Regions from separate parts of the Streptomyces sp. NBC_00390 genome, predicted to be linked through region 2. Evidence: riboswitches for the same ligand, from Rfam matches in the RefSeq annotation. Region 2 holds a riboswitch; each other region holds the start of a gene.
The links. Region 2 has a riboswitch for cyclic di-AMP ahead of OHS70_RS03350 (M23 family metallopeptidase). Riboswitches for the same ligand answer to the same signal wherever they lie in the genome.

Region 1: another riboswitch for cyclic di-AMP. It lies ahead of OHS70_RS09220 (M23 family metallopeptidase); the one in region 2 lies ahead of OHS70_RS03350 (M23 family metallopeptidase).
Region 3: another riboswitch for cyclic di-AMP. It lies ahead of OHS70_RS22385 (transglycosylase family protein); the one in region 2 lies ahead of OHS70_RS03350 (M23 family metallopeptidase).
Region 4: another riboswitch for cyclic di-AMP. It lies ahead of OHS70_RS08355 (transglycosylase SLT domain-containing protein); the one in region 2 lies ahead of OHS70_RS03350 (M23 family metallopeptidase).

What each region holds. Positions count from the first base shown of each region.
Region 1 is NZ_CP107945.1:2,254,238-2,257,626, reverse strand. Features, by position in the region: gene OHS70_RS09230 (M16 family metallopeptidase) at 1-234, shown strand, start outside; gene OHS70_RS09225 (M16 family metallopeptidase) at 252-1,619, shown strand; cyclic di-AMP (ydaO/yuaA leader) riboswitch at 1,847-2,012, shown strand; gene OHS70_RS09220 (M23 family metallopeptidase) at 2,025-2,795, shown strand; gene OHS70_RS09215 (GntR family transcriptional regulator) at 3,011-3,389, shown strand, end outside.
Region 2 is NZ_CP107945.1:797,114-800,502, forward strand. Features, by position in the region: gene OHS70_RS03345 (SGNH/GDSL hydrolase family protein) at 1-206, opposite strand, end outside; gene OHS70_RS03350 (M23 family metallopeptidase) at 389-1,417, opposite strand; cyclic di-AMP (ydaO/yuaA leader) riboswitch at 1,422-1,580, opposite strand; gene OHS70_RS03355 (tyrosine-protein phosphatase) at 2,352-3,164, shown strand; gene OHS70_RS03360 (DUF6126 family protein) at 3,176-3,301, opposite strand; gene OHS70_RS03365 (helix-turn-helix domain-containing protein) at 3,349-3,389, opposite strand, start outside.
Region 3 is NZ_CP107945.1:5,076,070-5,079,458, forward strand. Features, by position in the region: gene OHS70_RS22375 (cytochrome P450 family protein) at 1-118, shown strand, start outside; gene OHS70_RS22380 (transglycosylase family protein) at 257-1,159, shown strand; cyclic di-AMP (ydaO/yuaA leader) riboswitch at 1,424-1,628, shown strand; gene OHS70_RS22385 (transglycosylase family protein) at 1,632-2,264, shown strand; gene eno (phosphopyruvate hydratase) at 2,599-3,389, shown strand, end outside.
Region 4 is NZ_CP107945.1:2,007,584-2,010,972, reverse strand. Features, by position in the region: gene OHS70_RS08360 (FAD-binding oxidoreductase) at 1-1,361, shown strand, start outside; cyclic di-AMP (ydaO/yuaA leader) riboswitch at 1,757-1,917, shown strand; gene OHS70_RS08355 (transglycosylase SLT domain-containing protein) at 1,922-2,788, shown strand.

The DNA.
Region 1 (3,389 bases), 1.5 Mb from region 2:
TGCCGGTACGCCGTGCTGTTCGGCGACCCGCAGCTCGCGCTGACCGCCGTGCGGCGGGTGCTCGAGGTCACCGCCGAGGAGGTGCAGGCGGTCGCCAAGGCCCGGCTGCACCCCAGCAACAGGGCGGTCCTCGTGTACGAGCCCGCAGCCGAGGACAAGGGCGAGGAAGGCGACGAGGCCGGCTCGGCGGACACCTCCGCCGACAACGACGAGCAGGAGGGCGCGGACCAGTGAGTGACGCTGCCGTGACCATGGACTTCCACCCGCAGCCCACCCCCGGCACCGCCCGGCCCTGGGCCTTCCCCGCGCCCGAGCGCGGCACGCTGGGGAACGGTCTGACCGTGCTGCGCTGCCACCGCCCCGGCCAGCAGGTGGTGGCCGTCGAGATCTTCCTCGACGCCCCGCTGGACGCCGAGCCGGACGGTCTGGACGGCGTCGCCACGATCATGGCGCGTGCCCTGTCGGAGGGCACCGACAAGCGGAGCGCCGAGGAGTTCGCGGCCGAGCTCGAGCGCTGCGGCGCCACGCTCGACTCGCACGCCGACCACCCCGGCGTCCGGGTCTCCCTGGAGGTCCCGGCCTCCCGGCTGCCCAAGGCGCTCGGCCTGCTGGCCGAGGCACTGCGGACGCCCGCGTTCGCCGACAGCGAGGTCGATCGCCTGGTGCGCAACCGGCTGGACGAGATCCCGCACGAGACGGCGAACCCGGCCCGGCGCGCCGCCAAGCAGCTCTCCAAGGAGCTCTTCCCTGCGAGCTCGCGCATGTCGCGGCCGCGTCAGGGCACGGAGGAGACCGTGGCGCGGATCGACTCCGCGGCGGTGCGGGCCTTCTACGCCGCCCATGTGCGGCCCGCCACCGCCACTGCCGTGATCGTCGGTGACCTCACGGGAGTCGATCTGGACGCCGTGCTCGCCGACACCCTCGGCGCCTGGACCGGTGACAGGACCGAGTCACGTCCGGTACCGCCGATCACCGCGGACGACACCGGCCGGGTGGTCATCGTGGACCGTTCCGGGGCGGTGCAGACCCAGCTGCTCATCGGCCGCATCGGCCCGGACCGCCACGACCGCGTCTGGCCGGCCCAGGTGCTGGGCGCGTACTGCCTGGGCGGCACCCTCACCTCCCGCCTCGACCGCGTGCTGCGCGAGGAGAAGGGCTACACCTACGGCGTACGGGCCTTCGGCCAGGTGCTCCGGTCCGCGCCCGACGGCACCGGTGCGTCGATGCTCGCCATCAGCGGCTCGGTCGACACGCCCAACACCGGCCCGGCGCTGGACGACCTGTGGAGGGTGCTGCGCACACTGGCGGCCGAGGGCCTGACCGATGCCGAGCGCGACGTCGCCGTGCAGAACCTGGTGGGCGTCGCCCCGCTGAAGTACGAGACGGCGGCGTCCGTGGCGGGCACGCTCGCCGACCAGGTCGAGCAGCACCTCCCGGACGACTACCAGGCGGAGCTGTACAGGCGGCTGGCCGAGACGGGTACGGTCGAGGCGACCGCGGCGGCCGTCAACGCCTTCCCGGTGGACCGGCTGGTCACGGTGCTTGTCGGTGACGCGTCGCAGATCGAGGAGCCGGTGAGGGCGCTCGGTATCGGTGAAGTGACCGTCGTCAGCGGCTGATTGAGCCGCGGGACGACCGGCGCAGCAGACATACAACTCAAAACCGACAAGTGGAACCCCGGCTTCAGGTGTGATGCCGGGGTTCCGTCTTTTGTCCGTTTTCATGCGGCAGTTGGGGCTATGCCCTGTGGCGTGCGCTACAAAAGGTGCTGAATTTTTGGCGATCGGATGAAGATCGGCCTAGCGTCAATCCGGCTGTTCGCCGTAGCCCGCCGCATCCGCGGCACGGACAGTCATCGCCGAGTCCCCGTCAGGCGCGAGCCTGGGGAGCCGGGGACCCACTCAGTCCCTGGGGTGAATCGGTCGCCTTCACACCCCGTGCGGAGGTGCCCGTAGGAGACCTTCCTGCTCCGAACCCGTCAGCTAACCCGGTAGGCGAGAAGGAAGGAAAGGACCAGCCTCTTCATGGCGTTCACCCGTGCCACCGGGAAACATCGTGGTCCGAGCCGGCTGGCGCGTCGCAGCGCGGGTATGGCCACCGTCGCGACCCTCGCCACCACCGGCGTCATCGGAACCCTCGCCTCTCCGGCCCTCGCTGCCGACGCCGAAGCCCCCTCGCCCGAGGACACCGGCCTGACGCAGGTCGTGGCGGTGGACACCGTCGCCGACGAGGTCGCCGACCAGGCTGCCGCGCAGAAGGAGGAGGCCGCCAGGGCCGCCGCCCAGGCCAAGGCCGCGGCCGAGGCCAAGCGCAAGGCCGAGGCCCGCGTCAAGGCCGCCCGCGAGGCCAAGGAGCGCGCCGCCCGTGAGGCCGAGCGCCGTCGCCTCAACTCCTTCCAGCTGCCCGTCGCCGGCTCCTACGTCTCCACCGCCTACCAGGCCGGCGGTGCGCAGTGGTCCTCCGGCAGCCACACCGGCATCGACTTCCATGCCGCCTCCGGCACCTCGGTCGTGGCCGTCGGCTCCGGCACGGTCGTCGAGGCGGGCTGGGGCGGTGCGTACGGCAACAACGTCGTGATCCGGATGAACGACGGCACGTACACCCAGTACGGTCACCTCTCGTCCATCGGCGTCTCGGTCGGCCAGCGGGTCATCCCCGGCCAGCAGATCGGTCGGGCGGGCTCCACCGGCAACTCCACAGGCCCGCACCTCCACTTCGAGGCCCGGACCACCGCGGACTACGGCTCCGACATCAACCCGCTCGCGTACCTGCGCGCCCGCGGCGTCACGGTCTGAGGCCCGCGCCGCCCGCAACCGACCCCCGCACCACATCGAAGGCCCTGGCCCGCCGCCAGGGCCTTCGGCGTTACTTGTACTGGCCAAAAGATATCCATGAATTTCGGTCTGCCATCGGAAAATCACGCCGATTGCAATAGAGTCACGGCCAGGAACAGGGGTGGGAACGCACACCGTCGGCAGCGTTTCGCGCGAATTAAAGCGGAGGTTCGGTCATGCGCATTCCCGCGCACTCGGTATGCACGGCGATCCGCGACGACATCGTCTCCGGTGTGTTCGAGCGCGGCAGCAGACTGACCGAGGAACAGCTCGCCCGCCGCTACGGGGTCTCCCGGGTCCCGGTCCGCGAGGCCCTGCGCACCCTGGAGTCCGAGGGCTTCGTCGTCAGCCGCCGGCACGCCGGCGCCCATGTCGCCGAACCCACCGAGCAGGAGGCGGCCGACCTCCTGGAGATCCGGCTGCTGCTGGAGCCCCTGGGGGCGGCACGGGCGGCGCAGCGGCGCACCGAGGCACACCTCAAGGTGCTCCGCGGCCTGGTCAGGCTGGGGCAGGAGCGGGCGCGTCGCGGTGAGGGCGAGGATCTGCGTTCGCTCG
Region 2 (3,389 bases):
TCGAGGAGCTTGCCCCGCACGGCGAGGTTGGCGTACCGGAAGGTGTGCTCCGGCATACGGTCGTCCAGCAGGACCGCGAAGCGGTCCGCCCATCCGACGAACGTCCCGCCGGGTCCGGGGTCTCCCACGCCCTCGGTGAAGCTGTCACCGATCGCCGCGTACGACCCGATTCCGCCGCTGTTCCCTGTTCTCGAATCGTCTGCCACGGGAGCACATCTTTCCCTTACGGGTGTGACCTACGCGACCGTAAGGAGGGGTTGACGCGGGGTGATCTTTGCCACCGGTCAAGTTTCGCCCAAGCCGGAATACCCCGGCTCCCCCGCCCCGCGTGAGCGGTGACGGGGGAGCCGGTCCAACAGCGCCCGAACCTGTCAGGGAGTCAGGGCGGTCAGATGGAGACGCCGTTCTGGCGCAGGTAGGCCAGCGGGTCGACGTCGGAGCCGTAGCCGGGTCCGGTGCGGATCTCGAAGTGGAGGTGCGGACCCGAGGAGTTGCCGGTGTTGCCGGACAGGCCGATCTGCTGGCCGCCGGTCACCGACTCGCCGCTGGAGATGGACAGCGAGGAGAGGTGGGCGTACTGGGAGTAGGTGCCGTCGGTGTGCTGGATGACGACCTGGTTGCCGTACGCGCCGCCCCAGCCGGCCGAGACGACGGTGCCGGCAGTCACGGACTTGACGGAGGTGCCCGTGGCGGCGGCGAAGTCGACGCCGGTGTGGTAACCGCTGGACCACATCGCGCCGGCGGTGCGGTAGGCGGTGGACATCGGCGCGCCCTCGATGGGTGCGGCGAAGCCGGAGCCGGAGGCCTGCTCGGGGGCGGAGGTCTGCTCGGCGCTCGGCTCGGAGGACTGCTCGGGGGCGGAGGTCTGCTCGGCGCTCGGCTCGGAGGACTGCTGCTCGACAGGCTCTGCCGTGTCCGCCGGGGCGGGCCGCGCGTCGTCACCGGACGGCCGGGTCTGCGACTCGGACGGGGACTCGGACTTCTCGGTGGCCTTTGCCTCGGAAGTCTTCGCCTTCCCCTTGCCGTTGATCGTCAGCCTGAGGCCGGGGTGGATCAGCGAGGGATTCTCGCCGACGGCTTCGCGGTTGTCCGCGTACAGGCTCTGCCAGCCACCGCGCACATCATGCTCAGCGGCGATCTTGGAGAGGTGGTCGCCGGGGACGACCGAGTAGGTGGTGGCCTTCTTGCCGGCCGGCGCATGGGCTGCCGATCCGGCCGAGAAGGTGGCCGGGGCAGCAGCATGTGCCTTCCCGGACGCGGCGGCAGGTGCCGTGGCGGGCGCGGCCTTGGCTGCGGCGTGTGCGCCGGTGGCACCCATCAGCGGGAGGGCGATGGCGGCGCCACCCGTACCGGCGGCGATGAAGCCGCGGGTGATCCGGTTGGACTTGGGACGACGGTGCTTACCCTTTGCGGGCATGGCGCATTCCTCTCCGGCGCCGGCGAGGTGAGCTGTCGGGTTCGGGCTGGAGCTGCCCGGCCGGACAAAATGTCCGACTTCACCCCAAGCCGTCCGATTTGATCGGATGCGGCGTACTACCTGGGTCCCCCGCTCCTGCCACACGTGGATGGGATCGAATTCCGGACAGCGGCAGGATTGGGCGGTCCGTCCGGATTGCGGTGACCGTAAGCGAGTTTGTCGGGCCGGAACAAGCCGCCGATTTCCGGAAGTAATGCCGAGCGGGGAAAGCGCTGCGGATTTCCCGTCACGCTCCGTGGATCGCGGATCTTCGCCCCCCGCGCCGACAACGGAATTCGACCTCGAGGCCCGGCCACGGACGGTCACAAATATGACCCTGCTCACGACCCGATTCCAGCGCGCCCCACATCAGGGCACGCCATACCGGAACCATCCAATTCGGACAGAAGCACCATTTAATGATTTACACCGCCACTCACCGATCAAGCCCCACGACGATCAACGCAATTCGCCCTTCCGTGGGTCGAGGAAAAGTGATGCACATCACTCCATTACTCCGCCGTGGGGCCTCGGCGATCCTTCTATTCACCGCCGACGAGGTCGGGGGACGGCATTGAATTCGACCGGCTCCCCTCCGCCGAGGAATGCGAAAGCATCCGGGTGACTCTCCGTATACACGTGTCAGGCGCGTCGACACGGCGCACAGGGACGGGAAGTCGCTTCCGGTCCCGCTCGGGCGCGGGTGGCCGCATCGACCGGGGCCTGGTCCGAACCAGCCGGATCCCCGGATCACTCGCCGCGACCAGGGCGGACGGCGCAACGCCCCTGCAGGACGGCCGAGATGATTGCCCGATAAACGGGTGTCGTATCGTCGGGAGCCACATCACGCCACCGTCGGCGAGCCGCGCCGATGGCAGTCACCTCAGGAGTCCACGTGACGCAGCAGCTGCCGCAGACCCCGTCGACAGAACCCGAGCTGGCCGGAGTTCGTAACTTCCGGGATGTGGGCGGACTGCCGACGGCGGACGGCCGGCGGGTGCGGTACGGGAGGCTCTTCCGCAGCGGTCACCTGGCGAACGCGACGGCGAGCGATGCGGCGTTCCTCTCCGGGCTCGGGCTGCACACGATCTTCGACTTCCGCAACGCCGCGGACCAGAAGCTGGAGGGTCCCGACGTCGATCTTCCGGGCGTACGCAATGTGAACCTGCCGCTCAGCGACCCGGCCGACGGCGCGGAGTTCTGGACGATGGTGCGCGAGGGCAACCTCGACCAGCTGAAGTCGATCCTCGCGGACGGCAAGGCCGCGGGCCGGATGTCCGCGTCGTACCGGATGATCATCAAGGAGCGCACCGGCGAGCACAGCCGGGTGCTGCACGCACTGGCCGAGGACAGCGTCCCTGCGCTCATGCACTGCGCCGCCGGCAAGGACCGGGCCGGTCTGTCGATCGCGGTGTCCTTGCTCGCGGTCGGCGTGGACCGCGACGCGATCGAGGCGGACTACCTCAAGTCCAACGACCCCCACCGCCGCTACAAGGTCCGGCGCAAAGACAACTCCCCCGCCGCGATGTCCCCCGAGGTCATGGAGCTGCTCGCCCCGCTGTTCGACGCCCGCGCCGAGTATCTGGCCGCGGCCTTCGAAACGATCGAGGAGACGTGGGGCGGCACGGAGCGCTATCTCTCCGATGGCCTGGGGCTCTCCCCCGAGACGCGCGAGCGCCTGCGCGAACGGCTCCTCGACGAGGCGTGACGCCTTGCGCGCTACCCCTTGCCGCCCACCAGGAAGAGCAGATAGAGGAAGCCGGCGAAGAGGTGACCGGCTATCAGGTAGACGAACAGCCTGATCACCAGGCCTCGGGGGAACCGCTCCTCCTGCTGCTGTGACATGACGGACCTTTCTGTTCAGGACGGAGCGCGAACCGCGCACCGGGGTCTCAGACGTGCGGGTGCAGCTCGGGGCTCTGCAGGAGGGTGT
Region 3 (3,389 bases), 4.3 Mb from region 2:
CCGAAGAATGCCGGATGTGCGACTTGCGGGCGATCCGGCCGATTTGCGGTGGCGTGGGGGACTCATCATGCGTGGATTGCGCACTCTGCCCGTTGAGTTCACACTTTCCGGAAACTGACGCACGATCAATATCGTGACTTTCACGTGATCTCCGCTGCATCGACTTGTGACTCACGTGCGATCCGACTACGTTCACCGTCGACTCGGCCGTACCAGCAGGCACGCAGTCATCTGTAGTCACGCGAAAGGCAACCGCATGCGCTCCGGGAACGGACGGCACCGCCGACCCCGTCAGGCTCCGGCACTCCTCGTCGCGGCGGGGGTGACCGGCTCCGCCATCGCCATTCCGCTGCTCGGCGCCGGATCCGCCTCCGCGGCGGAAGGGGCCACATGGGACCGCGTCGCCGAGTGCGAGAGCGGTGGCATGTGGAGTGCCGACCTCGACAACGGGTACTACGGCGGGCTGCAGTTCTCGCAGGAGACCTGGGAGGACTACGGCGGCACGGCGTACGCGCCCAGCGCCGACCTCGCCAGCCGCTCCCAGCAGATAGCCGTCGCCGAGAAGGTGCTCGACGCGCAGGGGCCCGAGGCATGGCCCATGTGCGGTGCGATCGCCGGGCTGCAGGGCGATGACGCCGCGGCCGGTGTCGATCCGGGTGTGGAGCTGGGCGAGGTGGTGTCACCGGAGCCGAGCGCTCCGGCCGGGTCGAAGGATCCCGGCACGAGTGACGTGCCGAAGAGCACGCAGGACAAGTCGGATTCAAAGGGTGAATCAGGCACATCGAACCAGGCGGGGCAGTCCGACCCGACCGAGGACGCTTCCGGGGATCCGGCCCCCGAGGGTGCCGACGCGTCGAACGGCACCGGTAAGCACCGGGGTGAACCCGCTCCCGACGAGGCGGAATCGGGTAGTACGGACAAGGATCGTGAAACGGGCCGTCATGCCTCACGTGGCGACAGTTCGGAGCGGGCGGCCGCGGAAGCGGACGCCGAGCCCGGCGCGTACACCGTCCGGCCCGGCGACAGCCTGTGGGCCATCGCCGACGAGCGCGAGGTGTCCGGCGGCTGGAAGGCGATCTACCAGGCCAACGAGGAGACCGTCGGCGCCGACCCCGATCTCATCCTCCCCGGCCAGAGCCTTGATCTCGATCTGAAGTAGCGGCAGTTCGCGGCGTTATGTCCGTTCTGTTCGAGTGAGACAAGGGTCTCTTTGCGGCAACTCGCGTACCGCGCTTGCGCGATCCGGCCATCTCGGGTCTGACCTGCGAAAAAGGGACTTTCCATCCGTCCGGTTCGGGTGATTTCTCCCCGATGTTCACGCTTTGAACATCGGGGAGAGCTGTGTCTACGGTCTGACCGCTCGCCATCGCGGGCCCCGTCGACCGTCACGCCGAATCCTGCCGCCGGTCGGGGGGAACAGTCGTCGCTCACAGCGCCGTAGGCAGGAGCGGGGGACCCAAGGTAAGTGCCGGGCCCGGACGTTGAGACCGACGGACGGAACCGGCTTGGGGTGAAGCCGCGCACCAGGTGCGCGGCCGGGCACTCGTCCCGTGGTTCCTGACGGAACCGGGGACACCCCACCGGCCCGAACCCGACAGCTCACCTCGCAGGCGTCGGTGAGGAGATGTCCCATGCTGCGCGCCACCACGCTCAAGCGCCGTCGCCCGTCCAAGGCCACCCGTTTCGCCACGCTCGTCGGCGTCACCGGTGCCGCCATCGCCGTCCCCGTCCTCGGTGCCACCTCCGCGTCCGCCGCGACCGCGTCCGAGTGGGACACCGTCGCCCAGTGCGAGTCCGGCGGCAACTGGTCCGTCAACACCGGCAACGGTTTCTACGGCGGACTGCAGTTCTCCGCCTCCACCTGGGCCGCATACGGCGGCTCCGCCTATGCCGCGACCGCCGACCAGGCGTCGAAGTCGCAGCAGATCGAGATAGCCGAGAAGGTCCTCGCCGGCCAGGGCAAGGGCGCGTGGCCGCACTGCGGCGTGAACCTGTCCAGCGCCCCGTACGCCGGCGGCGCCGATGCCGCGAAGCCCGCCCCGAAGCGGGCCGAGGCCCCGGTCACCCGTTCCGAGCGCCCGGCGGCCCCGGCGAAGAAGGCCGCCAAGAAGGCCGAGTACAAGGTCAAGGCCGGCGACACCCTGAGCTCGATCGCCAAGGCCGAGAAGGTCAAGGGCGGCTGGAAGAAGCTGTACGACCTGAACAAGGACGTCATCAAGGACGTCAATGTGATCAACCCGGGTCAGCTGCTCCGCCTGGGCTGACCCCCTCCGGGGACGCTCGGCGTCCCCAGGGGCTCCCGCACACCGGTGGACCCGGCGGACCACCGGCCGCCGCGGCAGGCCCCGTCCCCCACTCGCCCCGGTCCGGCGCACCCTTCCCCCCTTGGTGCCGGACCGGGGTTCAGTCCTTCCGGCCCGCGGAAGTGGTTACCGACGGGTAGATCCGGCACCATTTGTCCGGCAGCGGCGGTCTTGATGCCCTTTTTCGTCCCAGGGGGCGGGCATCGGGCAGCCGATGCCCGCGAGGCGGTTAGGCTCTTGCCGCAAGGCCAAAGAGACCTGCACTACCAGCGTCACATCCCAGAAGGAGATGCTCGTGCCGTCCATCGACGTCGTCGTAGCCCGGGAAATCCTGGACTCCCGAGGCAACCCCACGGTCGAGGTCGAGGTTGGCCTCGACGACGGCAGCACGGGTCGTGCTGCCGTTCCGTCCGGCGCCTCCACCGGTGCATTCGAGGCCCTCGAGCTCCGCGACGGTGACCAGAACCGCTACCAGGGCAAGGGCGTCGAGAAGGCCGTCCTCGCCGTCATCGAGCAGATCGGCCCGGAGCTCGTCGGTTACGACGCCACCGAGCAGCGCCTGATCGACCAGGCGATGTTCGACCTGGACGCCACCCCGGACAAGTCCTCGCTCGGTGCCAACGCCATTCTCGGCGTCTCCCTCGCCGTGGCACACGCCGCGTCCGAGGCCTCCGACCTGCCGCTGTTCCGCTACCTCGGCGGCCCGAACGCGCACCTGCTGCCCGTTCCGATGATGAACATCCTGAACGGCGGCTCGCACGCCGACTCCAACGTGGACATCCAGGAGTTCATGATCGCGCCGATCGGTGCGGAGTCCTTCTCCGAGGCCCTGCGCTGGGGCACCGAGGTGTACCACACCCTCAAGAAGGTCCTGAAGCAGAAGGGCCTGTCCACCGGCCTCGGCGACGAGGGCGGCTTCGCGCCGAACCTCGACTCCAACCGCGCCGCCCTGGACCTGATCCTCGAGGCCGTCAAGGAAGCCGGCTACGCCCCCGGCAAGGACATCGCGCTCGCGCTCGACGTCGCCGCCTCCGAGTTCTACAAGGACGGCGCCTACGAGTTCGAGGGCAAGGCCCGCTCGGCCGC
Region 4 (3,389 bases), 1.2 Mb from region 2:
ACGACACACAGGCGCAGCAGCTCCGGGAAGCTGTACACGGCGACGTGCTCCGGCCCGGCGACGCGGGCTACGAGCAGGCCCGCAAGGTCTACAACGCGGTGCACGACAGGCGGCCGGCGATCATCGTCCGGGCCGCTGACACGGCCGACATCGTCGCCGCCGTCGACTTCGCCCGCGAGCGGGATCTGCGGCTGGCGGTGCGCGGCGGCAGCCACAGTGTCGCCGGGTACGGCACCTGCGACGACGGCCTGGTGCTCGACCTCGGGGGCATGCGCGGCATCCGGGTCGATCCCGGGGCGCGCACCGCTCGGGCCGAGGGCGGCTGCACCTGGGCGGATCTCAACCACGCCACGCACGCCTTCGGCCTGGCGACCACGGGTGGTGTCGTCTCCACCACCGGAATCGGCGGTCTGACCACCGGGGGCGGCATGGGTCATCTGGCCCGGAGATGCGGTCTGGCCTGCGACAATGTGCTCTCGGCGGATGTGGTCACGGCCGATGGATCATTCCGGACCTGTACGCCGGAGCACGAGGCGGACCTGCTGTGGGCGCTGCGGGGCGGAGGCGGCAACTTCGGGGTCGTCGCATCGTTCGAGTACCGGCTGCATCCTGTGGCCGACATCCTCGGCGGGCCGACGTTCTATCCCCTGGACGCCGACGTGATGCGGGGGTACCGCGAGCTGATCGCTGACTCCGGGGACGAGCTCGGCGCGCTGCTCGTCGTGGGACTCGGGCCGGCGCTGCCCTTCCTGCCCGAGCGGTGGCACGGGCGGCCCCTGTGCGCAGTCGTGACCTGCTGGAGCGGCCCCCGGGACCAGGACGACCGCATCCGTGCACGGCTCGCCGGTCTCGGACCGGTCGTGGGGCGGCACCTCGATCGGATGCCTTATCCGGTGATCAACACTCTCTTCGACGAGCTGCTGCCGGCGGGCCTCTTCCACTACTGGAAGGGCACCTTCAGCCACGGTCTGCCCGACGGGGCGCTCGACGCGCATGTCGAGTACGGCGCCACCACCCCCACGATCCAGAGCACGACGGTGATCTTCCCCATCGACGGTGCCTGCCACCGGGTGGGGCCCGAGGAGACCGCCTTCGCCTACCGGGACGCCGGCTTCTCGACGGCTCTCAGCCCGACCCTGCTGACGCGCGCCGACTGCGACGCCGCCACCGGCTGGGCCCGCGACTACGCCGCCGCCCTCCGGCCGTACTCCATGGCCGGCGGCTATGTGAACTTCATGGACCAGGACGACCAGGACCGGGTGCGGACCAACTACCGGCAGAACTACGACCGCCTGGTGGCACTCAAGCGGCGCTACGACCCCGGCAACCTCTTCCGCCTGAACCACAACATCGCACCCTGAGCAGCCCTCCGACGCCGCCCCTGAGGCTCTGAACTGCACCGTTCCCGATCATGAGGGAGAACGCGGCATGTGGGGTGATTAGTCCGAATTTCTATAGAGGTGTCTCTATAGCGACAAGTTACCCCGCTTGTCGCTTTCTGATGCGCCGTCACGGCGACGACTGTTCCTGTTGTTGTGAGTGATATGGGTCACGAGTGCAGAGATGTGCAGTTTTGTCCCTCGGTTCATTTCCCTTCCAGGGGTGGCAAGTTGAGCAGTACTGCCAGGAATTGATCACGCATTTCCCATGATCGGATTCATTGGGCGGATTGTGGTGTGAATTTCGGGCTTGTTCCATCCGATGGGCCTCGCCTACGGTCACCTCAATCCGGACGGACCGCCGAATCCTGCCGCTGTCCGGAACCGCACCCACTCACGGACGTAGGCAGGAGCGGGGGACCCAGGTAAGCGCCGATCCGGCATCCGGAACGGCTCGGGGTGAAGTCGCACTCCCCGTGCGACCGGGCATCTCCAGCCCGAACCCGACAGCTCACCTCGCAGGCGACGGAGAGGAATTCGTCATGCCTGCAAAGGGTAAGCACCGCCGTCCCAAGTCCAGCCCCCTCACTCGCAGTTTCGTCGCCGCGGGTACCGGCGGTGCCGCACTCGCCCTCCCGATGCTGGGAGCGACCTCCGCCGGCGCGGCGCAGCCGACGACGGCCGTGGCCGCCGAACAGGCCGTGGCACCGACCGTCGCCGTCGCCACGAAGGTGGCCGCTGAGAAGATCAGGCCCGTCACCTATTCCGTGGTGCCCGGCGACTCCCTTTACAAGATCGCGGGCCAGCATTCGCTGAGCGGCGGCTGGAAGCAGCTGTACAAGGACAACCGCGAGGCCGTCGGCGACAACCCCTCGCTCATTCACCCGGGCCTCAAGCTGACGGTCGGCGCGAAGGCAAAGACCAAGGCAAAGGCAGAGGCAAAGGCGGAGACGCCGGCCCCCGCCGAGAAGCGGCCTTCCTCGTCCGACCGTGCCGACCGTTCCGAGCGCTCCAGCGCACCGGCCGCCGAGAGCGGCGCTGCCACGCAGTCCGCGCCGGAGTCGGCCCCGCAGGCCGCCCCGGTGTACACCAACGACCTCGACGGCTGGATCAGGGAGTCGCTGGACATCATGGGCCGGGAGGGCATTCCGGGCACCTACGAGGGCATCCACCGCAACGTCATGCGCGAGTCCTCCGGCAACCCGCAGGCCATGAACAACTGGGACTCCAACGCCGCGGCCGGAACGCCCTCCAAGGGACTCCTCCAGGTCATCGACCCGACCTTCGCCGCCTACCACGTCCCGGGCACCGCGATGGACCCCTTCGACCCCGTCGCCAACATCACGGCCGCGTGCAACTACGCCGCCGACAAGTACGGTTCGATCGACAACGTGAACGGTCCCTACTGACCCGACAGCTCTGCGATGCCCGGGGTTCGGCGGAGCCCCGGGCATTGTGCTGCCCTGACAGCCGGAGTGCGGCGGGCCGACATCGGGCCGGAGCCCGACGGTGGCCGAGTCCTCCGGCCTCCCGGCGCCTTTCGGACCGACACCCTGCCACGACCTTGACGACCCGGTCCTGGCCGCCAACCACCAAGGTCGCCCGCTCTGGCCGGCCCCGGGGCCGTCAGTCATCGCCCCCATGGAAACCCCCCACTCCCAGGAACCGCCAACGGCCCCTGCCGTGACCAGCCCGGGGACCGTCGGGCCGCCAACGGCCCGGCCCTGGCCGGCCCCAGGGCCGTCAGTCATTGCCCCCATGGAAACCCCCCACTCGGAGCAACCGTCAACGGCCCCTGCCGTGACCAGCCCCGGGGCCGTGAGGGCCCGTTCTGTCCAAGTCCACTTCTGGCCTGTCCCTTTGCGGACACCGCATTACCCCGAACTGCCCCTCCGCAGCTGGCAGTATCGAGTCAATAGCAATTCACCGCGCTGCCCGGCGCGGTGTGATTGAGGGGGAGAAACACATGCCACGTCGTATTCACCGTGCCGTGGTCGCGGCATTCACGAG